Regions from separate parts of the Vibrio taketomensis genome, predicted to be linked through region 4. Evidence: predicted binding sites of a transcription regulator. Region 4 holds the regulator's gene; each other region holds the start of a gene.
The links. The regulator CRP, encoded in region 4, controls carbon source genes, mostly activating them, when cyclic AMP is high. The targets are predictions, from matches to a motif close to TGTGANNNNNNTCACA.
Positions count from the first base shown of each region.

Region 1: ectA (diaminobutyrate acetyltransferase) is a predicted target of CRP. The motif match lies at 2,228-2,243, and genes of this name have one in related genera.
Region 2: Vt282_RS11435 (CTP synthase) is a predicted target of CRP. The motif match lies at 2,994-3,009, and genes of this name have one in related genera.
Region 3: udp (uridine phosphorylase) is a predicted target of CRP. The motif match lies at 1,600-1,615, and genes of this name have one in related genera.

Region 1 covers NZ_AP019650.1:525,967-534,031, forward strand. Annotated here, with positions in the region: gene Vt282_RS16095 (DUF6404 family protein) at 316-666, shown strand; gene Vt282_RS16100 (GyrI-like domain-containing protein) at 722-1,369, shown strand; gene Vt282_RS16105 (glucose PTS transporter subunit EIIB) at 1,579-1,893, shown strand; gene ectA (diaminobutyrate acetyltransferase) at 2,341-2,889, shown strand; gene ectB (diaminobutyrate--2-oxoglutarate transaminase) at 2,810-4,174, shown strand; gene Vt282_RS16120 (ectoine synthase) at 4,189-4,575, shown strand; gene Vt282_RS16125 (aspartate kinase) at 4,654-6,072, shown strand; gene yfcC (putative basic amino acid antiporter YfcC) at 6,418-7,950, shown strand; gene Vt282_RS16135 (succinylglutamate desuccinylase/aspartoacylase family protein) at 8,056-8,065, shown strand, end outside.
Region 2 covers NZ_AP019649.1:2,485,940-2,494,004, forward strand. Annotated here, with positions in the region: gene eno (phosphopyruvate hydratase) at 1-1,188, opposite strand, end outside; gene Vt282_RS11435 (CTP synthase) at 1,271-2,908, opposite strand; gene mazG (nucleoside triphosphate pyrophosphohydrolase) at 3,115-3,912, opposite strand; gene relA (GTP diphosphokinase) at 4,200-6,419, opposite strand; gene rlmD (23S rRNA (uracil(1939)-C(5))-methyltransferase RlmD) at 6,497-7,825, opposite strand; partial or broken gene barA (two-component sensor histidine kinase BarA) at 8,016-8,065, shown strand, end outside.
Region 3 covers NZ_AP019649.1:2,131,370-2,139,434, reverse strand. Annotated here, with positions in the region: gene Vt282_RS09695 (zinc/cadmium/mercury/lead-transporting ATPase) at 1-1,448, shown strand, start outside; gene udp (uridine phosphorylase) at 1,725-2,483, shown strand; gene Vt282_RS09685 (YehS family protein) at 2,542-3,021, opposite strand; gene Vt282_RS09680 (hypothetical protein) at 3,142-3,978, opposite strand; gene metG (methionine--tRNA ligase) at 4,199-6,250, opposite strand; gene apbC (iron-sulfur cluster carrier protein ApbC) at 6,409-7,482, shown strand; gene udk (uridine kinase) at 7,710-8,065, shown strand, end outside.
Region 4 covers NZ_AP019649.1:235,208-243,272, reverse strand. Annotated here, with positions in the region: gene Vt282_RS01135 (hydrolase) at 1-824, shown strand, start outside; gene Vt282_RS01130 (YheU family protein) at 891-1,103, shown strand; gene Vt282_RS01125 (phosphoribulokinase) at 1,241-2,110, shown strand; gene crp (cAMP-activated global transcriptional regulator CRP) at 2,463-3,095, shown strand; gene Vt282_RS01115 (DUF1338 domain-containing protein) at 3,150-3,941, opposite strand; gene astD (succinylglutamate-semialdehyde dehydrogenase) at 4,079-5,539, opposite strand; gene astA (arginine N-succinyltransferase) at 5,574-6,593, opposite strand; gene Vt282_RS01100 (aspartate aminotransferase family protein) at 6,723-7,937, opposite strand.

The DNA.
Region 1 (8,065 bases), on a different replicon from region 4:
CAAATAGATGTTGTTATATGTCGTTGTGGTCTCAAAGGAGGTTGGAGCAAAGTGCATAACACATATGAGCTTCTAGCTATTATTAGACAATAATATTTTGTTGTCTGCGTTAGCAGCATAGAGCGAGTGGCTGATTTATGACGTAAAACTTTGCTATGTTTATCAATAGTATGAAGATTGAAGTGGTTTTGGCTAAAATCAAACTAGTAGAATAAGAATAATTAGACTCAGTGACTTCGGTGCAAATGTGTATCGTTTAAATTGGGTTGTTACTCAGTAGGTGTTTTCGAGAACAAATGGAATTGCGGAGGAAGAATGGATTATCAAACTAAGCTCCAATTTGCACATAAAGAATTGAATGAGAAAGGTGTTTGGAAGTCAAATTACAATCCACCAATATCCAAGTTACTATGTAAAATTGGGTTGAATATTCCGCCTTATTATCAGACCTTCATGAGCAACTGGATTATTTCAGCCGCGATGTTTGCACCGGTTTGGGGTATTTTGAATTGGCTCATGCTCTGGAGTAAATCTGACAAGCCAGTTCTCGAAGCAATCTATATGTCTCTGATTGGTGGTGTTTTGTTTGGATTCATCATGGCGACATTTTACTTTGTTAGACGAAAGCAGTTGAATCTATCAGAGTGGCGTTCTTTAGGTAGATAGCATAGTAAACGAAGCATCAGGCGGATAGATACATTAATCAAGATTGGGCAATTGAATGACAGTCAAGCATGAATGGCGTAAGCATGAGAAATCGACATACTTGCCAAAGAATAAACCGGAAATGATAAATGTTCCTGCCTTTAACTTTATTACGATTTCAGGGCAAGGTAATCCGAATGATGATGGTTTTTCTGAGCGAGTAGGCGCGTTATATTCTGTCGCTTACAGTCTGAAGATGGGGCTTAAGAAAAGTAAACACAAACCAGAGGGGTATTGTGATTTTACTGTCTACCCATTAGAAGGTGTATGGGACATTACTGACGAGGCAAAGAAAACGTTCAACGGCACGATAAACAAAGATGATTTAGTCTATAAGTTAATGGTTAGGCAGCCAGATTTTATTAATGATGTTCTTTTTGATCAGGCAATCTCGCAAGTTAAGGCAGCGAAGCCGTCAGAGTATTTGTCTTCGATCTCTTTTGAGACAATATCTGAAGGTTGCAGTGTTCAAATGCTTCATTTGGGGCGTTTTGAGGATGAGCCAGCGAGTTTTTCAGTAATGGAAGCGTTCGCAGAAGCCAATGGCTTGACTCGCATTTCAAAAGTTCATAGGGAAATCTACCTCTCTGACGCGAGGCGAGTAAGTCCTGAGAAATACAGAACGATATTACGGTTTAGCGTTAAACCTCAGAGCCCTGTCTAAAGTACGTAAGCCTTCCTCTTGTAATATGTAGTCACTTTCTAGTGGTTGCGTTTTTGGCATGATCTTAGGAATACTTCTGGTGTCGCAATTGTCGATCTGAGTTTCGTTAGAACGTACTGCATCTATGCAGAAATGCCGAAGCAAAACATTAAGACAAAATCGATAATAGCGATATAATTTCAGACCATTTGTTATTCGAGCTATTGAGCATGCTTAAAGCCATCAAGCGTATACTAAAAGCACTGACGCAAGTTAATCCTAATCTTGAACAAGACGTCGATACAGTCATCGAGGCTATTGGTGGGCTGAACAATCTAGAAGAAACCGGAGCATGTGCGACTAGACTCCGTTTGACTCTTAAAGACACATCCATCGTCGACCAAAAGGTACTCAAGAATCATGGCGCACATGGAGTCGTGATTTTGGATGAGCACCACATACAGATTATTTATGGGGTAAAAGCGAATAGCTACTCCCAAGAAATGGAAGAAAGGCGACTTCAACACACTTCCGGAACTCATTAAGCTCTCAATCATTCGTTAGGTCGTATAAACCAAAGTCTCAAGTTTTCTTGGGGCTTTTGTTTTATAAAGCCCCAACGAGGCTGGGAGAACAGTAAAACGTTCAGCGATGAGCTAGTTATAAACCCCTCAATTTGTTGAATCAGTCTTGCGATCAGTAACCGCAAGGGTTAAATAAAAATTGAAAAGAGCTCTCAATAGGGGACGAAAGAGCTTAGCGCACACGCGTTGGAACTATAAATACCACATAGTATTTGCAACAAATGAATGTACATTCTCAATGTTCTATTTTATAAGCTTTAAATGTTAGAGTTCTAACTAAAAACTGGTCAATTAATGTGATATCCGTCACGTTAATTGCCATTTTAATACGGAATGTTTGATTTTTGACCCAGTGTTGGGTGCATAATAATCGGTAATTTTAGTTAGAGCACAAAGGATTGTTTCTAAATGATTACCTCGGAACCTTGTCTGACTTCTTTAGATAATGAAGTGAGCGCAAGTCAAGAATGGGTTTTCCGTGAACCTTTAACCTCAGATGGTGATGATGTATTTTCACTGATCGCAATTTGCCCCCCTCTGGATACGAATTCTTCCTATTGTAACTTTCTTCAAGTAACCCACTTTCGAGGCACATGCATTCTTGTTGAACATCAAGGTCAACTTGGTGGCTTCATCTCTGCTTATCGAAAGCCACAAGAGCCAAACGTGTTATTTGTGTGGCAAGTCGCGGTAGCACCACACTGTCGAGGTAAAGGGCTTGCGTTGAACATGCTGAACAAATTAGTAGGTCGTGATTCTCTCTCTGATATTAAAGCGATCGAAACCACAATCACCAAGCCAAATCTCGCATCATGGAGCCTGTTTGAGAAGTTTGATGCGATCCAAGGCAATAATGGCAGTGTTGGTGTGTTTCTCGATCAAGATAAGCACTTTATCGGAAAACATGACACCGAATATCTCTATCGAATTCCCACAAAATCTTCTGCAAATTTATAGGAAATATTGGTCTTATTATGGACATTTCATTAATCACGAATCTAAAGTTCGTTCGTACTCAAATAGTTTTCCAGTGGTATTTAAGCAAGCTAAAGGTTGTTGGCTTGAAACAGAAAATGGTGAACGCTACTTAGATTTTCTAGCGGGTGCAGGCTCACTTAACTACGGGCACAACAACCCGATACTGAAAGAAGCGTTGGTTGAATACATTGTTAGCGACGGTATTACGCATGGACTAGACATGCACTCAGAAGCTAAAGCAGATTTCATTGACGCATTTTACCAAAAGATATTGGCACCACGTGGTTTGGATTACAAACTACAGTTCACTGGCCCTACTGGTACTAACGCAGTAGAAGCAGCCTTAAAGCTAGCCAAAAAAGCAAAAGGACGTTCGAGCGTTGTCGCCTTTACCAATGGATTTCATGGTTGTACCGCTGGTGCATTGGCCGCGACTGGTAATCAACATCATCGTCAAGGAGCCCCCGAGGGGAGTTTGAACGGTATTACGCGCATTCCCTATGAAGGATACGCTGGTATTGATGGACTCGCATTGTTTGAAACCATGCTAAACGACAATTCTGCCGGTTTTGATAAACCAGCGGCAGTGCTACTTGAAACCGTGCAAGGTGAGGGTGGATTGAACGCGGCATCTAGCCATTGGTTGGAGAGACTAGATAAGATTTGTAAAGCCAATGACATCTTATTGATTGTTGATGATATTCAAGCCGGGTGTGGTCGAACGGGGACGTTCTTTAGTTTTGAACCTGCCGGCATCAAACCGGACATTGTTACTTTGTCGAAGTCTATAGGTGGTTACGGGTTACCAATGGCACTGGTGTTGCTTAAACCTGATCTGGATATCTGGCAACCGGGTGAGCATAACGGCACATTCCGTGGCAACAACCATGCTTTCGTTACTGCGGCGAAAGCGATCGAAACTTATTGGTCTGATGATGTCCTAGAGCAGCACATTCAAGCGTGTTCTGAAATGGTGTCGGAAACCTTAACTCGTGTGCAAACAAGATTTCCTCAATTATTCGTGCAGCAGAAAGGTCGCGGCATGATGATTGGTATTGAGTGTCAAAATAGTGCGCTGGCTGGTGCGATCGCGAAGGCTTGTTTTGCTCGTGGAATGGTGATTGAAACCGCCGGACCAAACGATGAAGTCGTGAAGTTTTTTTGCCCGCTGACGATAACGAAGCCTGAGCTTGAACAAGGGCTAACAATATTTAGCGCAGCAGTGGAAAGTGTTGCAGAAAAACAATTTAAGAAAGCGTCATAGGATAGGGATAGATAATGATTGTTCGTACATTAGAAGAGTGCCGCAATAGCGAGCGTCGAGTGACTTCTGATACGTGGGAAAGCGTGCGTATGTTACTCAAAGATGACCAAATGGGCTTTTCGTTTCACATCACAACCATTTATGAGAATACCGAAACCCATATCCACTATCAAAATCATCTAGAGTCTGTTTATTGCATGAGCGGAGAAGGTGAGATTGAAGTCGTGGGTGGCGAAACCTATCCAATTAAACCGGGCACTTTGTATATTCTCGACCAGCATGATGAGCATTATTTACGTGCATACAAAGATACACCGATGGTGATGGCATGCGTATTTAATCCGCCAATCACGGGTGCAGAAACTCATGATGAGAATGGTGTTTATCCATTGATTGATTAAAGTCGGTTAATCGATCGTATTTAGGCGGGAGATATCTTCCGCTTTTTCAAATTTAAAGCTTATGACCAAGGAAAGTTCATGACTTATACCGTAGAAAAAATCGGCGGTACTTCAATGTCTGCGTTTGACGCAGTGTTAGACAACATTATCTGTCGTCCCAAGAATCCTTATAACCGTGTATTTGTTGTTTCTGCTTATGGGGGAATGACAGATGTGTTGCTCGAAAATAAGAAAAACAGCAAACCGGGCGTTTATCAGTTAATTGCCAAGCGTGACGAGGCTTGGGGAGAAGCATTAGCTCAAGTTGAACGTCAAATGTTATTGGTTAATGATAATATTTTTGCCGATCCGATGAGCCGCATGCGCGCAGACAAATACATTCGTTCACGTATTGCTGAAGCGAAAGAATGTATTAGTAATATTCTCGATACTTGCCGCTATGGTCAGTTTTCTCTACGTCATTATTTGCCGCAAATACGCGAATTTTTATCGTCTATTGGTGAAGTGCATAGCGCTTACAATACCGCGTTAAAACTGAAGACGATGGGTATCAATGCAACGTTTGTTGATCTGTCTGGTTGGGATTGCCAGACGCCGATGTCTTTAGATGAAACCATCATTCAAGCATTTGAATGTATCGATGTGGAAAAAGAGCTGCCAATTGTAACGGGGTATGCTTATACCAAAGACGGATTAATGAAGACTTACGACCGTGGCTATAGTGAAATGACATTTAGCCGCATTGCCTCTTTGACCAATGCTAATTTGGCGATCATTCACAAGGAGTACCATTTAAGTTCTGCTGACCCGCGCTTAGTTGGCACGGATAAGGTGCTGCCGATTGGGCGTACTAACTATGATGTCGCTGATCAATTAGCGAGTCTTGGCATGGAAGCAATCCACCCTAATGCTGCAGCAGGGCTAAGACAAAGTGGTATTGAGTTGCAAATCAAAAATACCTTTGAACCGAAACATGCTGGTACGTTGATCTCTGCTGATTACAGCCCAGAAACGAATAAAATCGAGATTATTGCGGGAAAAGAAAAAGTTTTTGCACTGCATATATTTGATCAAGCGATGGTAGGTCAGGTCGATAATGTGAGTTACGACTTAATGCAGATTATCGCTGATGCGCGCGTGAGTCTAATTGGGAAAGAAATGAATGCGAACTCGATGACGTACTATTTAGGTGGCAGTGTCGATGCACTCAATAAGGTACTTTATCGCTCAGAAAAGCGTTTCCCTAGCGCATCCATTAACGGTGAAATGGTGGCATTGATTTCTGTAATAGGTTCTCAAATTGATACCAACAAAACTCTCACCAAGGGTGTTTTGTCACTAATGGAAAGCGATGTCACACCAATAGCAGTGCATTCGTCAATGCGCAATGTCAATGTCCAGTTTGTGGTTAGAGATAGTGAATACGGTCGCTCTATCTGTGCTTTACACTCCACATTTTGTTCACAAAAGCTACCGGAACAAACATGCGTGGCCTAAAGGCATCGTTGACGCTGTTAATAAGATTTAACACAAGCACCTCTGTTGGGGTGCTTTTTACATTTTTGATAGCTTACGTGAGCACGATTATGCGCACTTTTTTGCATTATTTCTCCGTTTTAGTTCGATTATGTATGGGATTTACGCATAATTATTTGTTGTAACTTGTGTTACAAACGTTAATTTTATAAAAGATAATTTAACTAATTGTGAGGTTCGTTTGTGTGAAAGTCATCGTGTTATGCGTTTTAGTGAATTTATACGCCAATATGATGCTATTTATTGACTTATTATTCTAAAATCTGAGATATTCCATTCACTTTAATTTCTTAGTGTGAAAAGGTTATGTCTCACTCTCATGCACAGCCAGCGGACTCGGCTGTAACGAAGAAATCATGGCAAATGCCAGATACCCTCATCCTTATCTTTTTTGTTGGTATTTTTGCTGCGATTCTTACTTACCTAATTCCTGCTGGTCAGTTCGATAGCCAGCAAGTGACATACATGGTCGATGGTGCTGAAAAGACACGTACTGTTATTGACCCGAACTCTTTTGCTTATGCAACAGATGAAGCTGGTAGCTTGGTTTACAACACTGTGAGCATGTTCGCTTCAGGTGGTGGTATCGGCCTAATGAACTTCCCATTTGAAGGTTTAACTTCAGGTTCTAAATGGGGTAGTGCGATTGGTGTCATCATGTTCATGCTGGTTATTGGTGGTGCGTTTGGTGTGGTAATGCGCACGGGCACAATCGATAACGGTATTCTACGTCTGATCGATAAAACCAAAGGTAATGAATCACTGTTCATTCCAGTACTGTTCCTATTGTTCTCGCTAGGCGGTGCGGTATTTGGCATGGGTGAAGAAGCGGTAGCGTTTGCAATTATTATTGCACCGCTAATGGTTCGCCTAGGTTATGATGGCATCACGACAGTTATGGTCACCTACATTGCAACCCAAATTGGTTTCGCAACGTCGTGGATGAACCCATTCTCGGTAGCGATTGCACAAGGTATTGCAGGTATTCCAGTGCTTTCTGGTATGACTGTACGTATGGGCCTTTGGGCTGGCTTCACTCTTGTGGGTATTGTATTCACAATGGCTTATGCTGCACGTATCAAAGCGAATCCAGAACTATCATACAGCCGCCGCACTGACGCTTATTTCCATCAACAAGAAGCATCGGTAACAGCGTCTCGTTGGAACCTTGGTGATACGCTAGTTCTATTGACGGTTATCGCTTCAACGGCTTGGGTTGTTTGGGGCGTGGTAATGCACGCATGGTACATTCCAGAAATCGCATCACAGTTCTTTACCATGGGCTTTGTGGTAGCCATCATTGGTACTATTTTCCGTCTAAACGGTATGACTTTAAATGAAGCTGCGGCGGCATTTAAAGAAGGTGCGGGTATCATGCTAGCACCAGCACTACTAGTGGGTTGTGCGAAAGGTGTACTACTGATGTTAGGTGGCGGCTCATCTGAAGAGCCAACGGTACTGAATTCAATTCTTAACGGCGCTGGCAGTATGCTAAGCGGTCTACCTGCAGTGGCATCTGCATGGTTGATGTACGTATTCCAATCAGTGTTCAACTTCTTTGTGACATCTGGTTCTGGTCAAGCAGCTCTAACAATGCCGCTACTATCGCCACTGTCTGATATCGCAGGTGTTACTCGTCAAGTTGCAGTGCTTGCATTCCAGCTTGGTGATGGTTTTACGAACGTAATCGTACCAACATCAGCACCGCTAATGGCTACGCTCGGTGTGTGTCGCATCGATTGGGGTGATTGGGCGAAATTCTGTTGGCGCTTTATGCTACTATTGTTCGCAATCTCGAGCGTAGTAGTTGTTGTTGCTCAGTTAATGGGTTTCTCATAAGAGAGCAATTAACACTGTTATTAGATGGCGAGATTTGTATCTCGCCATTTTTCGTTTATTCCAAGCGACAACGCTTGAACTTTGTTGTTTAAAGAGAGCAATCTAATGGCGACAC
Region 2 (8,065 bases), 710 kb from region 4:
ACCAGTTTTGATTTGACCTGCAGCAGTACCTACCGCTAGGTCAGCGATAGTTGCATCTTCAGTTTCGCCAGAACGGTGAGAGATTACAGCTGTGTAACCTGCGTCTTTAGCCATCTTGATTGCAGCTAGAGTCTCAGTTAGAGAACCGATTTGGTTGAACTTGATTAGGATAGAGTTAGCGATGCCTTTCTCGATACCTTCAGCTAGGATCTTAGTGTTTGTAACGAATAGATCGTCACCAACTAGTTGGATCTTGTCGCCTAGAAGTTGAGTTTGGTGTGCGAAACCAGCCCAGTCAGACTCGTCTAGACCATCTTCGATAGATACGATAGGGAATTGCTCAACTAGACCAGCTAGGTAGTGGTTGAACTCTTCAGAAGTGAAAGTTTTGCCTTCACCTTTCATGTTGTAGATGCCAGCTTCTTTGTCGAAGAACTCAGATGCTGCACAGTCCATAGCTAGAGTTACGTCTTTACCTAGAACGTAGCCAGCTGCTGCAACTGCTTCTGCGATAACTTCTAGCGCTTCAGCGTTAGATTTTAGGTTTGGAGCGAAACCACCTTCGTCACCAACTGCAGTGTTGTAGCCTTTAGACTTAAGAACTTTAGCTAGGTTGTGGAATACTTCTGCACCGATACGTAGAGCTTCTTTAAGAGTCTTAGCGCCAACTGGTTGGATCATGAACTCTTGGATGTCAACGTTGTTGTCTGCGTGCTCACCACCGTTGATGATGTTCATCATTGGTAGAGGCATAGAGAATTGACCAGCAGTACCGTTTAGCTCAGCGATGTGCTCGTATAGAGGCATGCCTTTAGCAGCTGCAGCTGCTTTAGCGTTTGCTAGAGAAACAGCTAGGATAGCGTTTGCACCGAATTTAGATTTGTTTTCAGTGCCGTCTAGTTCGATCATGATAGCGTCGATTGCAGCTTGATCTTTAGCATCTTTGCCTACTAGAGCGTCAGCGATTGGGCCGTTTACAGCTTCAATAGCTTTAAGAACACCTTTACCTAGGAAACGTGATTTGTCGCCGTCACGTAGCTCAAGAGCTTCGCGAGAACCTGTAGAAGCACCAGATGGAGCTGCTGCCATACCAACGAAACCGCCTTCTAGGTGAACTTCAGCTTCAACAGTTGGGTTACCACGTGAGTCGATGATTTCACGACCTAGAACTTTTACGATCTTAGACATTAATGTTTCCTCTCGTATAAAATAAATGTCGAATTAAAGGGCAGTCACAAACCTTTGCGACTGCCCGTATCCTTTTTACTTCTTACTTCAATTCACCGCGCGAGTTTTCTCCCGCAGCTTTAACGAAACCTGCAAATAATGGGTGACCATCACGAGGAGTCGAAGTGAACTCTGGGTGGAACTGAGCTGCAACAAACCATGGGTGGTTCGGGTTCTCAATCATTTCCACTAGCTTCTTGTCCGCTGATAGACCTGATACTTTCAGACCTGCTTTTTCGATTTGCGGACGAAGTAAGTTGTTCACTTCGTAACGGTGGCGGTGACGTTCATGAATCGTATCGCTACCGTATAGTTCACGAGCTTTGGTACCTTTTTCTAGGTGACATAGCTGTGCACCAAGACGCATTGTACCGCCTAGGTTAGATGATTCAGTACGTTCTTCTACGTTACCTTCTGCATCCACCCATTCAGTGATTAAACCAACCACTGGGTACTTAGTATCTTTATTAAATTCTGTAGAGTGTGCGCCTGGCATGCCTGCTACGTTACGCGCGTATTCAATCAGCGCAACTTGCATACCAAGACAGATGCCTAGGTAAGGAACTTTGTTCTCACGAGCGTATTGCGCTGCAAGAATCTTACCTTCCACACCACGGTCACCGAAGCCACCAGGAACTAGAATTGCGTCTAGACCTTCTAGAACTTCAGTACCTTTAGTTTCTACGTCTTGTGAGTCTACGTATTTAATGGTGACGTTTAGACGGTTTTTCAAGCCCGCGTGTTTCAACGCTTCGTTTACTGATTTGTATGCGTCTGGCAGTTCGATGTACTTACCAACCATACCGATCGTTACTTCGCCCGTTGGGTTCGCTTCTTCGTAGATTACTTGTTCCCACTCAGAAAGATCCGCTTCTGGTGCATTAATGCCGAAACGAGCACACACTAGGTCGTCTAGACCTTGAGACTTGATTAGTTGAGGGATCTTGTAGATTGAATCTACGTCCTTCATTGAGATTACCGCTTTCTCAGGAACGTTACAGAATAGCGCAATCTTCTTACGCTCGTTCGCTGGGATCATACGATCTGAGCGGCAAACTAGGATATCTGGTTGAATACCGATTGATAGAAGTTCTTTTACAGAGTGTTGAGTCGGCTTCGTTTTCACTTCGCCAGCTGCTGCTAGGTAAGGAACAAGAGTTAGGTGCATGAACATTGCACGTTCACGGCCGATTTCAACCGCTAGCTGACGGATTGCTTCCATGAATGGTAGCGATTCGATATCACCTACAGTACCACCGACTTCAACGATCGCGATTTCATGGCCTTGAGAACCATTGATTACACGGTCTTTGATTGCGTTTGTGATATGAGGGATAACTTGAATTGTTGCACCTAGGTAGTCACCACGACGCTCTTTAGCTAGAACGTCTGAGTAAACACGACCTGCAGTGAAGTTGTTGCGCTTAGTCATCTTGGTGCGAATGAAACGCTCGTAGTGACCAAGGTCTAGGTCTGTTTCGGCGCCATCTTCTGTAACGAACACTTCACCATGTTGAGTTGGGCTCATTGTGCCTGGATCAACGTTGATGTAAGGGTCAAGCTTCATCATAGTCACTTTAAGACCACGAGCTTCTAAAATCGCTGCAAGAGATGCTGCTGCAATACCTTTACCTAGAGAGGATACAACCCCGCCAGTAACAAAAATGTAATTTGTCGTCATGTTTAACCTGAAATTGGTTGAATGAGGGAAAATGGATTTCTTCTGGACGGGAAGCAAATATACCAGAAGGCCCTTAACGCCACAACGTGAAATCTATCACACCACCACTATTATTTTTTTGCTTCAAATCAAAGTGAATGATTCAGATTATTCAAACTTATAAACAGCATGAGTCAGAATTATCCATTTTACGCATAATTAGGTCACTAATTACGCTCTTCTTGCTTCGCTTTTTGCCAATATTCTTCTAGTTCATCGAGACTGCATTGTTCCAATTTTTTTTCATTCTGTTGCACTTTTCTCTCTACTTGAGAAAAACGACGAACAAACTTTAAATTTGCCTTAGCCAATGCGACCTCTGGGTTAACTTCTAAATGGCGAGCCAAATTCACCACTGAGAACAATAAATCACCCAGTTCTAGCTCAACGTTCTCTTGTTTGCTGTCGACAAGTAAAGCTTCTTCCATTACCTCGTCCAACTCTTCATGGACTTTATCTACGACCGGAGCCAACGAATCCCAATCAAATCCATAGCGTGCACACTTCTTTTGCATCTTTGTAGCACGTATTAACGCCGGTAGAGAATTTGGTATTGAGTCTAGAATACTTTGTTCGGTTTTTCCTGCCCGCGCCTTCTCTTTCGCTTTCTCTGCTTCCCAGTTAGCATTGATGGCTTCATCGGACTCAAATTCAACCTCAGAAAAAACATGCGGATGGCGACGAGTCAGTTTTTCATTGACTGTTTCCACCACATCAGAAAACTCAAACAGTCCTTGCTCTTTCGCAAGCTGACTGTAGAAAATCACCTGGAACAGTAAATCACCCAACTCTTCTTTTAAGTTCGGCCAATCTTGGTTATGAATCGCATCCACCACTTCATACGTTTCTTCAATGGTATGCGGCACAATAGTTTCAAAGGTCTGCTTACGATCCCAAGGACAACCTTGTTGTGGGTCGCGCAGCGTCTCCATAATCTGTTCTAACTGTTCAATTGGATGACTCATGTTTTCTCCTCCACCAGCCCGACACTATGTTCTCAGGCCAGTAATAAACAAAAAGGTGAGCAGCTAAAACCACTCACCTTGAATTCTTTCTATCAGGCAACGCCAAGTTATAAAACGAGAGCCTAATTCCTTTAGAGAAACACACGTTTTTGCTAAGCAGTTGGCGTTTTAACAAGGCAACATGCGCATGAGACTCCCAGAGCATAGCCATCTATGTGATGAGTCTGGGCCGGCACTCCGGAGTAAGCGCAGTTAACGCCGTAAAAACAACAAATGCGACGCAAAAATTAGCCTAAGCGTTTTACTAGCATCACATCTTTAATCTGCTCAACACGACTAATCAGTCGATTGACCACCTCGACATTGGTCACTTCCAATTCAAAGTCGAGAATCGACAATTGATTGCGATAATCAACTCGGCTCTTCATGCTATTCACTTTGACTTTTTCGTTAGCAAACAGAGTGGTGATCTCTTTAAGCAAACCACTACGCTCCATTGCCTCAACACGCAACGTTAGTGAGTAACTCCCTGCAAAGCCTCTACCCCAAACCGTATCGATAATACGTTCTGGTGCATGGTGGCGTAAGTCATCTAGTTGTTCGCAGTCTGCTCGGTGCACTGAGATACCACGACCTTGGGTGATATAGCCTTTAATCTCATCACCGGGAATTGGCTGACAGCAGCGTGCTAGGTGGGTCATCAGATTATCCACCCCTTCTACCACAACCGCATCCTTATTCGGACGGTTTGGCGTTGAAGGTTTGTTTTCTGCCTCACGCAGTTTTTCTAACGCTTGCTGATCTTCTTCCTCTGCCGTGGGCTTGTTCACCAAAGCGTTGATGTGGTTGATGATTTGGTTGATGCGCAAATCACCGCTACCCACGCCAACGAACAATTCATCGGCGGTGTTCATATTAAAACGCTTGAGTGCATATTGCTCAGCATCTTTAAGCGTCGCACCAATCTTTGCCAGTTCGTGTTCTAAGATCTCACGCCCCGCTTCGAGGTTTTTCTCTCGGCTTTGTTTACGGAACCAAGCGTTAATTTTTGCGCGCGCACGGCTTGAGGTCACAAAGCCGGTTGCTGGATTTAGCCAGTCACGAGATGGGTTGGGTTCTTTTTGCGTGATAATTTCAACTTGATCACCCATTTGTAGCTTGTGAGTAAACGGAACGATGCGACCGCCCACTTTCGCACCGATACAGCGGTGACCCACCATCGAGTGAATATGGTAAGCAAAATCAAGCGGTGTTGCGCCCATCGGTAAATCGACCACATCACCACGCGGGGTGAAGGCATAAACGCGATCATCAAAGACTTGGCTGCGAACCTCATCAAGCATTTCGCCTGAATCAGACATTTCTTCTTGCCAATCAAGTAGTTTGCGCAGCCAAGTGATCTTCTCATCGTAACCACTACGGCCGCTGCTACCTTCTTTGTATTTCCAGTGCGCAGCAACGCCCAGTTCAGAATCTTCGTGCATCTGTTTGGTACGAATCTGAATCTCGATGGTCTTGCCTTCTGGCCCTAAAATGACGGTATGGATTGACTGGTAGCCATTAGGTTTCGGGTTGGCAACGTAGTCATCAAATTCGCTTGGCAAGTGTTTGTACTTGGTATGCACCACACCCAAAGCGGCATAACAATCTTGCAATTTGTCAGCGATAATACGCACCGCACGCACGTCAAAAAGCTCGTCGAACTCCAAGCCTTTTTTCTGCATTTTTCGCCAGATGCTATAGATGTGTTTTGGACGACCGCTCACTTCGGCATTAATACCCGAAACGCTCATCTCTTGGTGAAGGTCGTCGACAAAATCTTTGATGTACTGTTCACGCACAATTCGGCGCTCAGACAGTTGTTTGGCGATTTGCTTGTAAGTATCTGGTTGTTGGTAGCGAAATGCGTAGTCTTCGATTTCCCATTTCAACTGACCAATACCTAGACGGTTAGCCAGAGGTGCATAGATATTGGCGCACTCTTTCGCAACAGCGCGGCGCACTTCATCCGGTGCTTTTTTCACTTCAATCAGGTTGCAGATACGTTCTGCCAGTTTGATCACTACGCAGCGAAAATCATCCACCATCGCCAACAACATGCGGCGAACGTTATCGACTTGCGCTGAAGCAGCACTGCCTTCTAAGGTCACATTCAGTTGACCCAATGCAGCCATTTCTTCAACACCATCAATAAGCTTAATGATCTCACTGCTAAAGTCTTCTTCCAGTTTTTCGCGTCCAAGCGCACCGGTCGAGACTAAAGGGAATAACTGCGCAGCGACTAGGGTCGGCCTATCCATTGAGAGAGTGATCAATATTTCAATCATCTCGCGCCCACGCCATAGCAACAATGACGCATTATCATTGCCCTTTAGGTAGCTTTCACACTGACGATAAACTTCAGTTAAGCGCTGAGCAGTTTTGGACTCTTGCTTTAAGCTCGAGATCCACTTGTCCAATTCAAACTGTTCGTCTTGATTTAAATGCGCGCTTCTTACCGCAACCATCTTTCTTCGTCCTAGCTGTTACTTTGTTTTCAGACTAACCATGTCTTATAGGCTATCGCGCCTAGTGTTAGTTCACTTTATTTTGCTGAACCCATGACAAATAATGCCATCGACTCAAGGTGACCTGTGTGCGGGAACATATCGAGCATGCCCAGCTTTTGCAATTGATACCCTTGTTCTAACAGACTTTGGCTATCTCGCGCTAAAGTCGCTGGGTTACAAGAGACATACACCACACGACGAGCTCCTAAATTCGCAAGCTGATCAACAATACCGCTTGCACCTGCTCGTGCAGGGTCTAACAGTATCTTATCAAATTTTTTACTTGCCCACGCCATAGATGACATATCTTGTTCTAAATTTGCTTGATAGAACGACACATTGTCAATCAGGTTCAGGTGAGCGTTTTGTGAAGCTTTCTCCACCATAGCTTCAACGCCTTCTACCCCAATCACTGATTGCACTTGCTTGGCGATTGGCAAACTGAAGTTCCCCAAACCACAGAATAAATCCAAGACATGGTCGGTAGACTCTAGTTCTAACCAATCTAGCGCTTGCGCCACCATTTTTTGGTTTACTACTTGGTTCACTTGAATAAAGTTATTTGGCGCGAACGGAATGGTCGCCCCCACTTCTTGGTAGTTCGCCTCTTCACCCAACACTAAATCCAGTTGATCTGTTTGTGGCATTAAATACAGCGTCGCTTGATTGTCACTAGCAAAGTTCTCTAACTGTTGCTGTTCTTTGCTGCTGAGTGGTTTTAGGTGGCGAAGCACGATCACTTTGGTATTGTCGCCTTTTACCAGTTCAACGTGGCCAATCGCCTCTTGATGCGAGAAACCTTGCAGTAGTTGATACAATCCTGGCAGTATTGCGTTTAAGTCAGAATCCAACACAGGACAGTTGGTTACCGTGACAATCTGTTTACTTTGCTTACGACGAAAGCCAAATTGCAGTTTGCGTGTCTTCTTATCAAGTATCACGCTGACACGTGCACGACGACGGTAGCCAAGGCTTTCACCCGTGATTGGTGAAGAGAGTTCCAACGTTTGACCAGCAAACTTACGCATCAAACCTGAAAGCGCCTGCTGCTTGTATTTCAATTGAGCCGATTCCTCCAAATGCTGCAAATTACAGCCACCGCATTGTTCGTAATGCGGGCAAAATGGCTTTACTCGCTCATCGCTACTGGTTTGTACTTTAATGAGATTAGCGCGAGCGTATTTGCTTTTGGATTCGGTCAGCTGCACCAGCACTTGTTCATTAGGTATAGCGCCTTCGATAAACACAGGCTTACCTGATGAATAGGCGATGCCGACACCTTGATGGTCGAGTTTTTCCACCTTCATCGATTGGTGTTTGGTATCTATTTGAGTTTTCTTCTTCGGTTGGAAAAAACGCGCCATGCTCTGTGCCTGTAGTGAATAACTTGATTTGCTACTCAGACGTCACCTTTTCACGTCTGAGTGATTGTTTGTGCCGCTGCGGTTGATTATGCTTATCGTTTTAACGGCTAGAATAATTCCTACCTCAATAATAGGTCAGGATTACACTGAGCTTATTTTCCCATATCCACACCACGATGTTTAGACAATAATGACCAGATATGGCTTACGCGCCCGCGTTATTACCCTTACTCTAGCGCC
Region 3 (8,065 bases), 1.1 Mb from region 4:
GCGATGTAATTGAAGTTGCACCCGGCGCACGTCTACCGGCTGATGGCCGAATTATATCGACCGGGGCAAGTTTCGATGAAAGTGCTCTGACTGGTGAATCTATTCCGGTAGAACGTTTTACCAATGAGCCGGTGATGGCTGGCGCAGTCGTGGTAGATAAAGTAGTTCAACTTACCATTACCTCTAAACAAGGTGAGAACGCGATCGATAGAATTCTGCATTTGATCGAAGAGGCTGAATCGCGTAAAGCTCCGCTGGAGCGATTTTTAGATCGCTTTAGCCGTTGGTACACGCCATTAATGATGTTGGTCTCGTTGCTCGTCATCATTACACCGCCACTATTGTTTGCTCAGCCTTGGGAAACCTGGGTGTATCGAGGACTCGCGATGCTGCTTATTGCTTGTCCTTGTGCGTTGGTGATTTCGACACCGGCAGCGATTACGTCTGGTCTTGCTGCGGCCGCTCGTCGCGGCGCTTTGATCAAGGGGGGCGCAGCTCTAGAGCAACTTGGCCATGTAGAAACGGTGGCATTTGATAAAACCGGCACGCTCACCAAAGGCAAGCCTGAGGTGACGGATGTTATCGCGGTACACGCGGAACATGAGCATGATGTGGTGCGCTATATCGCTGCAATCGAAGTGGGGTCCAGTCACCCACTTGCGACTTCATTGGTGAAGTATGCGCAAGATCTTGAGCTTGAGTTACCTGAAGCGACTGAAAAACAAGCATTGGTTGGCAGTGGTGTGCAAGGCTTTATCGAGGGAGAACTATACCGAGTGTTGGCTCCAAGCAAGTTGGAATTCTCTCTTGAAAATGAGTTAGCACAGCAAGTCGTTGAGCTAGAAGACCAAGGCAAAACTGTAGTGGTTGCGCTAAAGCAAAGCCAAGTGCTGGGTTTGATTGCGTGGCAAGATACGTTGCGTGAGGATGCTCAAAAGGCTGTTCAAGCGCTGAAAACGCTGGGTATCAGCTCAATCATGTTAACCGGTGACAACCCGAGAAGTGCGGCTGCAATCAGTTCTAAAATTGATATCGACTATCAAGCAAGCCTGTTACCGCAAGATAAAGTGCATTACGTCGAGCAACTATCTGCGCAGCGTAATGTGGCGATGGTGGGTGATGGCATCAATGATGCGCCTGCAATGAAAGCGGCGAGCATTGGCATTGCAATGGGAGGCGGTACGGATGTCGCGTTAGAAACCGCTGATGCCGCGATTACCCATAACCGTTTGGTTGAGTTAGCAGCGATGATTGAATTGTCACGTGCAACACTCAACAACATTCGTCAAAACATCGCGTTGGCACTTGGCCTCAAGGGTGTATTTTTAGTCACCAGTTTACTTGGTATTACCGGTCTTTGGGTCGCCGTGCTGGCAGACAGTGGAGCAACGGCAATCGTGACACTGAACGCACTGCGATTACTTAAATTCAAGAGTAAACAAGGTTAGTGTCAATCAGCGTCTAAACTTTAATCGGTAAAAATTTCTTCATAGCCACGTTTCGTGGCTATTCTTTATGCAAAGTGATGTATTTGCCTTACATTGAAATGTGATGCCAAACGGTTTTATCTGCAAGTTAAGATGTCATTGCTTTTTAGGTTGTGATTTGTGTCACCATATCAACTAAGTAACTTAGTTAAATTAACTCAGTACCCAATAAATTTTTACAACGAGCCCCGATTAATAATTCGATAATTAAGAGCTCGATAAACCAAGGAGTTTCCTATGTCTCAAGCTGTATTCCATTTAGGCGTTACTGAAGCTGATCTTGCTGGTGCAACGTTGGCGATTATTCCTGGCGATCCTGCGCGAGTACAAAAAATCGCTGAGGAGATGGAAAATCCAGTATTTCTAGCGAGTCACCGTGAATACACGCTTTACCGTGCAGAGCTAGATGGCAAACCGGTGGTAGTATGTTCGACTGGTATCGGTGGCCCTTCAACATCAATTGCAGTAGAAGAACTTGCTCAGCTTGGTGTGCGTACTTTCTTACGTGTTGGTACCACTGGTGCAATTCAACCACATGTAAATGTTGGCGATATGATTGTCACTACGGGCTCAGTTCGTTTAGATGGTGCAAGTTTGCATTTTGCACCAATGGAATTCCCAGCAGTGGCAGATTTCTCAGTCGCAACAGCAATGAAAGCAGCGGTAGAAGAATCAGGCGCAACTGTGCACATGGGCGTCACCGCTTCAAGCGATACTTTCTACCCGGGTCAAGAGCGCTATGACACCTTCACCGGTCGTGTGGTTAAGCGTTTCCAAGGTTCAATGCAAGAATGGCAAGATATGGGCGTGCTGAACTTTGAAATGGAATCAGCAACACTACTGACGATGTGTGCAAGCTCTGGTCTTAAAGCGGGTTGTGTGGCGGGCGTGATTATCAACCGTACCCAAAAAGAGATTCCAGATCACGCGACACTAAAAGAAACCGAAGCTCGCTCTATCAAAGTCGTGGTTGAAGCAGCACGTAAAATGCTTTAATTGATATTGAGATAAAAAAATCCCCCAAGCTTTTATTAAGCTGGGGGATTTTTGTTTGTTATCCAGCGTATTCTTCAGAATCAGGACGTTGAGTAAATTGTACGCCGTTTAGAAAATCGCAAAGCAACTCATCGCTACACGCTTTGTAGTTCTTATTGTTTGGCTTGCGGAAATAAGCGCCAATTTCATACTTGCTTAGGCTAACACCCATCAGTTCAAGAGCATCAAGTACATCTTCATTTTTCATATCCAACGCAATACGCAGCTTCATAAAGATCATATTGTTAGTCAGTTGCTGCTCAGGCTTTGGTTGCTCACCGTCTTTTTTGCCACGTTTAACGTTGATAAAGCCGTTTAGGAACAGTGCTAACTCTTTATCTTTCATTTTTGCGAAAGATTTTTCACTCTCACTCTTTAGCCAGTTTTGCAGTTGGTCATGAGCAACTTTCACCTCAGCTTGTTCAAAAGCTTTGATAATTTGAGCGTTTTTAAGGTTTAGTGCGTGCTGAATGCGACGCAAAATTTCATTGTTAGTCAAAGGGAATCCTAATTAGCTATTCAGCCGCCGAAAGGTTACGACGGGGGAGAAGATTATTGTCGGCGACTCTATCAGAGAATGCCCATGACCAACAGCGATAAAACCCATTGGGGTATCGATTCACCCCATATGGAAGGAGTTCTCGCAGGGCATCGCTCCGACTGCTGGCAATGGTTGGTATAGGCTTTCTGTTATGTCAGATAACATATCGTCATACACTTGCGCGATTAACTGTGAGATATCCGTAGTTAAAGCATACAGTTGTTGAGTCGTGAACTTAAGGTTTTGGATACTGATGAGGAGATCAATCTTGGCTTGGGTTTGTAACCCGAGCGGTGATTGGATTGTTAGTGGGCTGATAAGGCTGAGTTGCTGAAGTTTATGACGAATTTTGTCGGCATAGTACTTTATCCGCAGTTCCTCATTGCGATGCCCCTTCTCTTGAATGCAAATGCGCAGTTGCGTCAAGATTTCCATGCTATCCAACACTTGTTGCCAATTTAAATGGTATTCATCGCTTAAGTCTTCGCGCCCAGATTCAACTAGCCATGCAAGGGCTATATCGTCGATAAGAAACATGCAGTGGCGAATGGCGGTACCGTGTGTTCTTTGGTTGCGAGCAAAACTACGTTGTTGCCAATCTTGACCTAGCGCGGCTGTTTTCATTTGGAGAATGCGAAACAATGATTTGTGATCAAAACTGGCCAAAGTGATCAGATCACTGGTTTGCTTTTGTAACTGCTGCTCAACGTGTAAAACCTCATCTGGTTTTGAAAAATCATCAGAGACCATCGCTTGGTGCGTCAAGGCGCGATGTTGTCGGCATAGCTCCATAATCAATCGCAACGAGATGATTTGCTGATAGTTTCGCTCTTGTGATTGTGAGCGCTGTTTGGAGTAGTAGTAGAGCAAACAAAGAATAACGATAGATACTGACATTGATAATGCAACAAACATAACGGTTCCCCCAGTTTCTAGGTGTTTTTAAAACCAGAGCAGCTTTAATGCCAAGTTTAAAGTTGTTTCATATCAATGAGTTAAGTTTTCATTATTGCAGTGATTGCGCTGTTTTGGTGCAATGTTTCACCATCTCAGGGAGTATGCGTTTGAAATAGATACAAAAAATCCCCGCCGAAGCGAGGATTTTGGTAAAGCTTGGGTAATAAAAGCGAATCGCTTACATTACACGCATACCAGGTTGTGCACCTTCATGTGGCTCAAGTAGCCATAGGTCAGCACCACCAGGGCCAGCTGCTAGGATCATACCTTCAGACATACCAAACTTCATTTTACGAGGTTTTAGGTTTGCTACGACAACAGTCAGCTTGCCTACTAGGTCTTCTGGATTGTATGCCGCTTTGATGCCTGAGAATACTTGGCGCATTTCACCACCGATATCCAACTGGAATTTCAGTAGTTTGTCCGCTTTTGGCACAGCTTCACATGAAACGATCTTCGCAATACGAAGGTCAACTTTAGCGAAATCATCAAACTCGATTTCTGCTGCAATTGGATCTTTGCTTAGTTCAGTTTCTGTTTTCGCTGCTTCTGCTTTCTCTTTCGCTGCCATTTCTGCTGCTGCATCTTCTTTTGATGCTTCAATCATCGCTTCGATGTTTTTAGGATCGATACGGTTAAATAGCGCTTTGAATGCGGTAATGTTGTGTGCCGTTAGCGGTGTTGCAATGCCTTCCCAAGTTAGTTCTTGGTTTAGGAATGCTTCAGTGCGTGCCGCAAGTGCAGGCATTACAGGTTTCAAGTAAGTCATCAGAACGCGGAATAGGTTGATACCTACCGAGCAGATTTCCTGCAGTTCTTGATCTTTACCTTCTTCTTTCGCTACAACCCACGGTGCTTTTTCATCAACGTATTGGTTAGCTTTGTCAGCTAGCGCTGTGATTTCACGAATCGCACGACCAAATTCACGCGCTTCGTATAGTTCAGCAATACGCTCTGCTGCTGCAACAAATTCGTTGTATAGCTCAGGCTCTGCAAAGTTTTCAGCTAGTTGACCTTCAAAACGCTTAGTGATGAAGCCAGCGTTACGAGAAGCTAGGTTAACAATCTTGTTTACTACGTCCGCGTTTACACGTTGAGAGAAGTCTTCAAGGTTAAGGTCTAGGTCATCGATGCGGCTGTTTAGTTTTGCTGCGTAGTAGTAACGTAGGCACTCAGGGTCTAGGTGGTTTAGGTAAGTGCTTGCTTTTACAAACGTACCTTTAGACTTAGACATTTTCGCACCGTTTACGGTTACGTAACCGTGTACGAACACGTTGTTTGGTTTACGGAAGCCGCTGCCTTCTAGCATTGCAGGCCAAAATAGGCTGTGGAAGTAAACGATGTCTTTACCGATGAAGTGGTACAGCTCAGTGGTGCTGTCTTTCTTCCAGTATTCGTCAAAGTCTAGACCTTCAGTTTTGTCACATAGGTTCTTAAATGACGCCATGTAACCAACAGGTGCGTCTAGCCATACGTAGAAGAACTTGTTCTCTTCACCTGGGATCTCAAAGCCAAAGTATGGCGCATCACGTGAGATATCCCATTGTTGTAGGCCAGATTCAAACCACTCTTGCATCTTGTTTGCTGTTTCAGCTTGTAGCGAGCCAGAGCGAGTCCACTCTTTTAGCATGCTTTCAAACTGAGGCAGGTCGAAGAAGAAGTGCTCAGAATCTTTCATGATTGGTGTTGCGCCAGACACAGCTGATTTTGGATTGATCAGTTCAGTTGGGCTGTATGTTTCACCACAGTTATCACAGTTATCGCCGTATTGGTCTTCGGCCTTACATTTCGGGCAAGTACCTTTTACGAAACGATCCGGTAGGAACATCTCTTTTTCTGGGTCAAATAGCTGAGAGATAGTACGGCTTGAGATAAAACCGTTTTTCTTCAGCTCAAGGTAAATATGAGATGCCAGTTCACGGTTCTCTTGCGAGTGCGTGCTATGGTAGTTGTCAAAGCTGATGTCAAAACCAGCGAAGTCTTTTTGGTGCTCTTCGCTTACGGCTGCGATCATCTCTTCTGGAGAGATACCCATCTGTTGAGCTTTAAGCATAATTGGCGTGCCGTGAGCGTCGTCAGCACAAATGAAGTTTACAGTGTTGCCGCGTAGGCGTTGGTAACGAACCCAAATGTCAGCTTGAATGTGTTCAAGCATGTGACCTAGGTGAATCGAACCGTTAGCGTACGGAAGGGCACAAGTTACCAAAAGTTTTCTTGGATCGTTTGCCATACTTAATATTCGCTTATCTCGATAGGTACAAAAAATAGAGAGTAATACTACCTGATTCAAACAACGACTCCAAGAAGACAAACTGGCATTCCCGTAGTTTTTTCAGGGTTCTGTATCCACGCTTGGAGTGCTAGGATGGTATTGATAAAGGAGGACCTATGCGTCAGTTTCATTCCAAGCAAGATTTTTGCTCTTGGCTAAGCCAATATGAGCATCATTCTCTCATTCAAAACTGGGCTTCAACCCCAGGTCTGGTCTCGGTTGATGCCGAAGGCTTCTTCGCAATTCAAATTCCTTTTGCTGCTAACCACCTAGTCAAAGATATCGATGCGTGGATTCAAGCGCAGCAGCAAAACCAAGCGGTTGCGCCATTCAAATACCAAATTAGCGTGCAAGTAAAAACCTTGGTAAATCACACCGGTAGTGCGGTTAAAGGGGTTAAAAATATCATTGCGGTTACCTCTGCTAAAGGTGGCGTGGGCAAATCAACGACTTCAGTCAACTTGGTGCTCGCGATTGCCGCGAGTGGAGCCAAAGTGGGTCTACTTGACGCCGATATTTATGGCCCATCAGTACCTATGATGATTGGTAAAGTGCATGCTCAGCCAGAAGTGCGTGACAATAAGTGGATGCAGCCAGTGGAAGCGCATGGCATTTATACCCATTCTATTGGGTATTTAGTGTCAAAAGATGAAGCGACTATTTGGCGTGGTCCAATGGCATCAAAAGCGTTGGCGCAATTACTCAATGAAACCGACTGGCCAAATCTAGATTACCTTGTCATTGATATGCCGCCGGGCACGGGCGATATTCAATTGAGTCTCGCGCAGCAAATTCCCGTCACTGGTGCTGTGATTGTCACTACACCGCAAGATTTGGCGCTTGCTGATGCTCGGAAAGGCGTTGCCATGTTTGACAAGGTGGGTATTCCGCTGGTGGGATTGGTGGAAAACATGAGTTATCACATTTGCAGCAACTGTGGTCATCATGAGCACATTTTTGGTACTGGCGGCGCCGAAAAAATGTCGGCTGAATACAATTTAGACCTATTAGGGCAAATTCCGCTCGATATTCATTTGCGTGAAGACATCGATGCAGGCTGTCCGACCGTCGCATCGAGACCGGATTCGGAACACACCAATCAATACTTGGAGTTGGCAGAAGCCGTTTGCGCAAGACTCTATTGGCGTGGTGATGTTCAACCAGATGCAATTAACATTACAATGTTATAAGCCTCATGGCATATAGTGTTTAGCCAGTTTTATGCTGGCTAAACGTTTGCTTGCTGTTTTCTTATTCTATTTCGTTTCGAATGTAAATTTAGCCGATTACTTTCTGGTATATGGCGGGCGATCTCCCTATAATCAGGCAGTTTAATTTGGCTCTGCTAGCCTTTCCATGCCAAACTTTTAGCAGGCCACAGATCACCAACCAATTCATCTCATCGGGTGCAAGAATAATGTCTGATAATAATCAATGTGTAATCGTCGGTATTGCTGGCGCGTCAGCTTCAGGAAAAAGCCTAATCGCTAGCACTATTTACAATGAACTTCGCGAGAAGGTAGGCGATCATCAAATTGGTGTAATTACGGAAGATTGCTACTACAACGATCAAACGCATTTGAGCATGGAAGAGCGTGTAAAAACCAACTACGACCACCCGAGCGCACTGGATCACGATCTATTGTGTGATCACCTAGAAAAGCTAGTAAAAGGTGAAGCGGTTGAAGTGCCAGAGTACAGCTACTCAGAGCATACTCGTACTACCAACACCACAACAATGACACCGAAAAAAGTGATCATTCTTGAAGGTAT
Region 4 (8,065 bases):
ATCCCAATTCAAAATCCGCCCAAAATAAACCGCTGTTTATTCTGTTTCATGGATTAGAGGGCTGTTTCTATAGCCCGTATGCCAATGGATTGATGGCCGCTTTTGCTAAACAAGGTTGGTTATCTGTAATGATGCACTTTCGCGGCTGTAGCGGTAAACCAAATCGTTTAGCTCGTGCTTATCATTCTGGAGAGACTGAAGATGCTCGATTTTTCCTTCAGCACATCCATCAGCAATTTCCCGAGCAGAGCAAAGTCGCAATAGGAATCTCTTTGGGTGGCAATATGCTGGCCAATTACCTCGCAGAATACGCAGACAACCCGCTGTTGAATGCCGCAACCATTGTCTCAGCGCCACTCGATCTTGCTGCCTGTTCACTGCGCATCGAGCAAGGCTTTTCGAAACTGTATAAAGCCTATTTACTTAAATCTCTGAAACGTAATGCGCTGCGTAAACACCATATGCTCAAAGGCGAGTTAGGACTCAACTATCAGAGCATCAAACGTGTGACCAAACTGTCTGATTTTGATGATCTTGTCACCGCCCCTCTGCATGGGTTTAAAAATGCTGAAGATTATTATCAACGCTGCTCCGGTATCCACCGCCTACAGCAAATCAAATTACCAACTCAGATCATTCACGCTAAAGATGATCCTTTCATGACTGATGCGGTAATACCCCATTTTGTTCTGCCAGATAACATCGATTATCGATTAATGGACAATGGCGGTCATGTCGGCTTTGTAACTGGCTCTATGCTCAAGCCTCGTTTCTGGTTAGAGGAAACACTTCCTGCTTACTATCAAGCACTGAAAACCGCATAATGTAGGGCAGCGATATACGCTGCCCACCCGCTGATAGAAATACGATCATAGAATTAAGAGGTCTTTATGATTATTCCTTGGCAAGAGATTGCACCCGATACGCTTGATAATCTTATCCGCGAATTCGTTCTCCGTGAGGGTACTGATTACGGCGAAGTCGAAATCTCTCTGCAAGATAAAGTTGATCAAGTGAAAGCTCAATTGCAAACCGGTGAAGCTGTGATTGTTTTTTCTGAATTACACGAGACGGTCGATATTCAACTCAAGCAGAAGTTTTAACTGCTTTACGCTTTTTAAATAAAAGTTTAAAAATGTAACCTTTGTGTGTTATACCAAGTAGCTGAAAACGGTGATGCTCTAATCGAGATCATCGCAAAATAACAACAAACAATAACGTTATTTAGACAGGGTTTGTCATGTCAGCTAAGCATCCAATTATCGCCGTAACAGGCTCATCCGGGGCAGGAACTACCACCACTTCTGAAGCTTTTCGTAAAATGTTCAATATGATGGACATTAGACCTGCATGGGTTGAAGGGGATAGTTTCCATCGTTTTACACGCCCAGAGATGGATATTGAGATCCGCAAAGCTCGTGAGCAAGGTCGACACATCAGCTACTTTGGCCCTCAAGCCAACGATTTTCCCGCACTCGCTGAATTTTTCCGTCAATACGGTGCTGATGGCACAGGTAAAGTACGCCGCTATTTACACACCTTTGATGAAGCCGTCCCCTACAACCAAATGCCTGGTACGTTTACGCCATGGCAAGAACTACCGGAAAATAGTGATGTGCTTTTCTATGAGGGTTTACATGGTGGTGTCGTCGATGGTGAGGTGAATGTTTCACAGCACGTCGACTTTCTAATCGGCATGGTGCCGATCGTTAACCTTGAATGGATTCAAAAATTTGTGCGCGATACTCGAGATCGAGGCCACTCTCGTGAAGCGGTGATGGACTCGATTGTGCGATCAATGGATGACTATTTAAACTATATTACTCCGCAATTTTCGCGTACTCACATCAACTTTCAACGCGTACCGACCGTCGATACCTCAAACCCACTTGATGCGAAAGGTATTCCGAGCCTAGATGAAAGCTTCGTTGTAATTCGCCTACGCGGCTTCAAAAATGTCGACTACCCTTACCTATTGGCAATGATTGATGGCTCATTTATGTCTCGTCATAACACGCTTGTTGTGCCGGGGGGAAAAATGAGTTTCGCGATGGAATTAATCGTTCGGCCAATCCTACAGCAACTGATAGAAACCGGAAAAATTGGCTGACAAGTTGTATAGCCAACCCGCCATAAAATACGCGTTTTTGCTAGCGCTCCTCTGCATGCAAAAGTACGCTGACTAAAAGCGCCAACACTCCAAGATTGGTATTTTGGTATCACTTGGTTGTATATAAACACGATTACTTTTCATACCGTGATCATGTGCACGTTTTTGCGTACAAAATTTCAGCGACTACCCGATTAAAATCAAGAAATGATTCGGGAAAAAGGATACTATTTGTAGCCGAAACACAAGATAGCTTGCAGCACCAGATAAGTGCTCTTATCCTAGTTATCCCAATTGGGCATAGGTAAAACATGGAAAGCGCAAGCGTACCCTGCAGAGGAAGTGAGATATTATGGTTCTAGGTAAACCTCAAACCGATCCAACATTAGAGTGGTTCCTTTCACACTGTCATATTCATAAGTACCCGTCAAAAAGCACGCTAATTCACGCGGGCGAAAAAGCTGAAACGTTGTACTACATCGTTAAAGGCTCTGTTGCGGTACTTATCAAAGACGAAGAAGGTAAGGAAATGATCCTTTCTTACCTAAACCAAGGTGATTTCATCGGTGAGCTTGGTCTATTTGAAGAAGATCAAGAGCGTACCGCTTGGGTTCGTGCTAAATCTCCTTGTGAGGTTGCTGAAATTTCATTCAAGAAATTCCGTCAGCTGATTCAAGTTAATCCAGACATCCTAATGCGCCTGTCTTCGCAAATGGCTCGTCGTCTACAAGTGACTAGCCAAAAAGTGGGTGACCTAGCATTCCTAGATGTAACTGGTCGTATTGCACAAACGCTACTAAACCTAGCGAAACAACCTGATGCGATGACGCACCCTGACGGTATGCAAATCAAGATCACTCGCCAAGAAATCGGCCAAATCGTTGGCTGTTCTCGCGAAACCGTAGGTCGCATTCTGAAAATGCTTGAAGAGCAAAACCTAATTTCTGCTCACGGTAAAACGATCGTTGTGTACGGAACTCGCTAATTCACGGATGTGAGTAAGCAAACATTTAAAAAGCCACCTTCGGGTGGCTTTTTCTTAAGAGTTGGTACTCTCAAATATCTTATCCGCTGAGGCGGCGACAAAACCGGAATACAGCTCGCCGTTAGGCATTGGATAGCGCTTAGCAAACTCGTAAAAGCCACCGGGCAATAACACCACACCATCCTCAAACTCGACTTGAACTTTATCAGCCATGGTAGCGGATTGCTCTAGTAAAACGTCAGCTGAACCCTTCACTTCACCACCGGATTGATTGATGACAAACCCTGATGACTTAAGATAATCATTAACCTGTTGCACCTCAGCAAACTGAGTCAATTGATTAACACTTACGGTAAAGTGATTGGCACCATAGCCATGTGCTGCTACCCATGCTGCATATTCGCTCTCATCTGCTAGTAGCATATATTCTTGATGGGTTAACTGCCATGGTCGCCCAGCATAGAGAAACTCGCTGCCCTGCATATATTGAGGCTCAATTTGCTCAACCAATTGCTTGACGATTCGCTGTAACTGCGTTGAACACTCTTCCAGCTTTAACTCACTAATAAACACTTTCGGTAAATTTGCATCAGCATGCTGATAGTGTTTCGCCACCAGCTTTTTGGCAACGAATTGATAATCGCCAGACGCTTGGTAACCTAACTCGATAAATGGTTGTGCCAGCACCTCTAAATTGACAGATGTTAGATTAAAGGTGCGCAGTGCAATATGGTCATTGATGAGGGGTTCATTTTCCTCCAGCAAGCGATGTACGTTGCCAGCAGAAGGACATAAGCGTTCGGTATAGTCATGCCACAATGATTGAAACAGATCATTAGGCGTCAGTGAATTCGACATCATGGCAACTCCTTGTCAAATTGGGCTGAATAGCTGGAACTGATTATTAGTCTAGTTGAGTAATCAGCAAGCTAATCAATTTATTTCCAACTCACGATATGGGTCACTAAACTTCGCCACCCCTCTTAATCAAACCGAATCCCTGGACTTAATATTTCCGGCAACACCGTGCACTCCCCCTCCATTGAAGCCATCGGGTAAGCGCAGTAATCCGCCGCATAGAAAGCACTAGGACGTAAATTGCCCGATGCGCCCGGTCCGCCAAAGGGCGCATCACCACTAGCACCCGTGAGTGGTCTATTGCGATTCACGATGCCGGCACGAATATGCTCGATAAAATATTGCCACTCTTGATCTTGAGTAGAAATCAACCCTGCAGAAAGACCAAAGCGAGTATCGTTTGCCATCACAATTGCCTGCTCAAACTCTTGATAGCGAATCACCTGTAATAACGGGCCAAAGTACTCTTCATCGGGTAGCGACTCGATTAAGGTAACGTCAATAATTCCCGGACTGACAAACGCAGCGTCTCCACCTTGTGCTTCAAGTAGACTGACTCCGCCTAGTTGCTGCAATTGCTTTTGTGCTTCCAGTAAAACCTTGGCTGCATGAGTGGAAATTTGTGGACCGATAAAAGGCGCAGGCTCAGCAAACGGTTGATCGATCGTCAAGTTAGTTGTGGTTGTCACCAATGCAGATAACAGCGCATCACCAGCCTCACCAAGCGGCACATACAAACGACGCGCACACGTGCAGCGTTGACCTGCACTTAAAAATGCCGATTGTATAATGGTATAGACCGTAGCTTGAATATCGCCGTAATATTCAGAAACGACTAGTGGATTATTGCCGCCCATTTCCAGCGCCAGCATCTTGTCCGGCTGCCCAGCAAATTGACGATGCAAAAGATGACCGGTATTGGCACTCCCTGTAAATAACAGGCCATCAATACCCTTAGCTTCCGCAAGCGCAATACCCGTCTGTTTAGCGCCTTGAACAAGATTCAGCACTCCAATAGGTAAGCCTGCTTGTTGCCATAACTTCACTGCAATCTCACCGGTCAATGGGGTTTGTTCCGAGGGTTTAAATACCACAGTATTGCCCGCCAACAACGCTGGAACTATATGACCATTTGGCAAGTGAGCAGGGAAGTTATAGGGGCCAAATACCGCCATCACCCCAAGTGGACGATGACGCAGCACCACTTGGTTGCCAGCCACTTCTCGCTGCGTTTCTCCGGTGCGTTGATGGTAAGCCCTAATTGATATGGCAATTTTGCCTGCCATTGCCGATGCTTCAGTGCGAGCCTCCCATAAAGGCTTACCGGTTTCTTTGGCGATGACTTGGGCTATCTGCTCACTATTGGCTTGCACCAATTCAGCGAAACGCAATACCACAGCTTCTCGCTCGGAAATGGGCATGGCTTTCCATTCAAGCAATGCACTGCGTGCGGCGCTAACCGCCATTTCAACTTGTTCAGCACTAGCACTATGCCCTTGCCACACCATTTCACCATCATAAGGTGTCACCGAAGCAAAAGGCTCACCAACACCTTCAATCCACTGACCTGCTATCCAATGTGTCATAACGACTCTCCTTGTTACTCAAGCAATGGGTATTTTATAGCGCCAACATACGCACCATATCGCCCTGCTCTACTTGTAGCGCTTTAGCAGCATCAGGCGAAATAATCACACAGTCGCTCGCTTGGTCATAAGCCGCCTTAGTCGTCACGGCTCGAAAATGTTCAAATGAGGTATTGCTGATCAGATAGTTGATATCACTGCTATGCTCGCGTATCTCTACTTTGGCACGAAACGAATGACGTACCGATTCGATATTTTTAACATCACATTCTACAGTAGGGCCGCCATCAAAAATGTCGACATAGTTTCGACAAGTGAAGCCTTCTCGCTCAAGCAGGCTAAGCGCAGGCTTGGTATTTTCATGCACTTGCCCGATAACCGCTTGCGCCTCTTTACTTAATAAGCTTATGTAAATCGGCAACTTAGGCATTAAATCGGCAATAAAGCCTTTCTTTCCGATCCCAGTAAGATAATCGGCCATGGTAAATTCAATGCTGAAGAAGTGCTCTTGCAGCCACTGCCAGAATGGCGAATTACCGTCAGCATCAGACACACCGCGCATCTCAGCAAAGACGGTTTTGGAAAAACGATGTGGGTGTTCTGCCATCATCAAAAAACGGCATTTCGACATTAATCGACCATTGAGTCCGCCACGAAATTTTTCACGCAGAAATAACGTGCAGATTTCGCTGCAACCGGTGTAGTTGTTACCAAAGGTTAGCAGTTTGACGGTATTATTTACCCCAAGCTTTGGTGATGAGTGCACAATAGTACTGATATGATAGGAATAAAAAGGCACATCCCAACCAATGGCCGCCTCTATTCCAGTGCAGCCCGCCACTTCACCGGTGTCGCTATCAAACCCCACCATTAAGTAGCCTTCATCACCCGGCTCTGTCACATCGGGTTTACTAAAGCTGTATTCGGAATGCGTAATACGGTTGGTCAGTAGCTCTTGATTAACCGGTAACGAAGTGAATCCATGCCCAGATTCCACCGCACAGGTGTGCAGCGCATCGTAATCAGACATGGAGATTGGACGAACAACTAACATAGATACTCCCTCCTCACTTAAATAAACACTTATGGTGATATTTAAGGTCGCTTTTCCCTGCAGCAGCTCTGCCAAAAAATAAGTATTGAAATGACCGCTGATTGGCAAGCAGCGGCCATCTAGAAATAACTACTCGACTAGAGTCGCTATCGCTTTATCTAATCTTGCTAGCCCTTCAGCAATCTCTTGTGGAGTAATCACTAGTGACGGAGTAAAACGCACCACATTCGCCCCTGCAACTAATACCATCAATCCCTGCTTACCCGCCGCTACTAACACATCGCGCGCTTTACCTTGCCACTGCTCATTAAGTGCAGCGCCAAGCAATAAGCCTTTACCACGGATCTCACTGAAGATGTGGTATTTATTGTTGATAGCTTCCAGACCTTGACGGAATAGCGCTTCACGCTCTTTGACGCCTGCTAGCGTTTGTGGCTGGCTAACAACATCAATCACCGCTTCCGCCACAGCACACGCCAGTGGATTGCCGCCATAAGTGGAGCCGTGAGTGCCGACTTTAAAGTGCTCAGCCAACTTATTGGTGGTTAACATTGCACCAATGGGAAAGCCTCCACCAAGTGATTTAGCCGTGCTGAGAATATCTGGAGTAATGCCTAGACCTTGATAAGCGTAGAACTCACCTGTGCGACCGTTGCCTGTTTGCACTTCATCAAAAATCAATAGTGCATTGTGCTTATCACAGAGTTCACGCACGGTTTGTACAAACTCAGCAGTGGGGGGAATAATCCCGCCCTCACCTTGCAGTGGCTCCATCATAATTGCACAGGTGCGATCGGAGATGTGGGCACGCAATGCATCCACATCATTGTAATCAAGGTGAATAATGTCACCTGGTTTTGGTCCAAAGCCATCTGAATAAGCCGCTTGACCGCCAACGGTAACGGTAAAGAAAGTCCGACCGTGGAAGCCTTGTTTAAAAGCAATGATTTGTGACTTTTCAGGCCCAAAAGCATCGGCAGCATAACGGCGAGCCAGTTTGAGCGCCGCCTCATTAGCTTCAGCGCCGGAGTTGGCAAAGAATACTTTGTCTGCAAAACAAAGATCAGTCAGTTTTTTGGCTAAACGCAGCGCTGGCTCATTGGTCATTACATTGCTGAGGTGCCACAACTTTTGTCCTTGTTCGGTGAGCGCATTCACCATAGCAGGATGACAATGACCTAAACAGCTCACTGCGATACCACCAGCAAAATCAATATATTGATTTCCTTCCTGATCCCACAAACTTGAGCCTTCACCTTTCACTGGGATCATTTCCATCGGGCTATAACAAGGTACCATCACCTCATCAAACAGCTCTCGCTGTACATTCATTTCCATCGCCATCGCTCATTCCCTCTCGATTGCCACGCCAGTGCAGGCTTTGCATCCTAACTTTGCTACTATTAAGTATAGAAACAAATATTTGTATCGGACATCAAGTTACACAGCATTTTATTTACATTTAATTAACC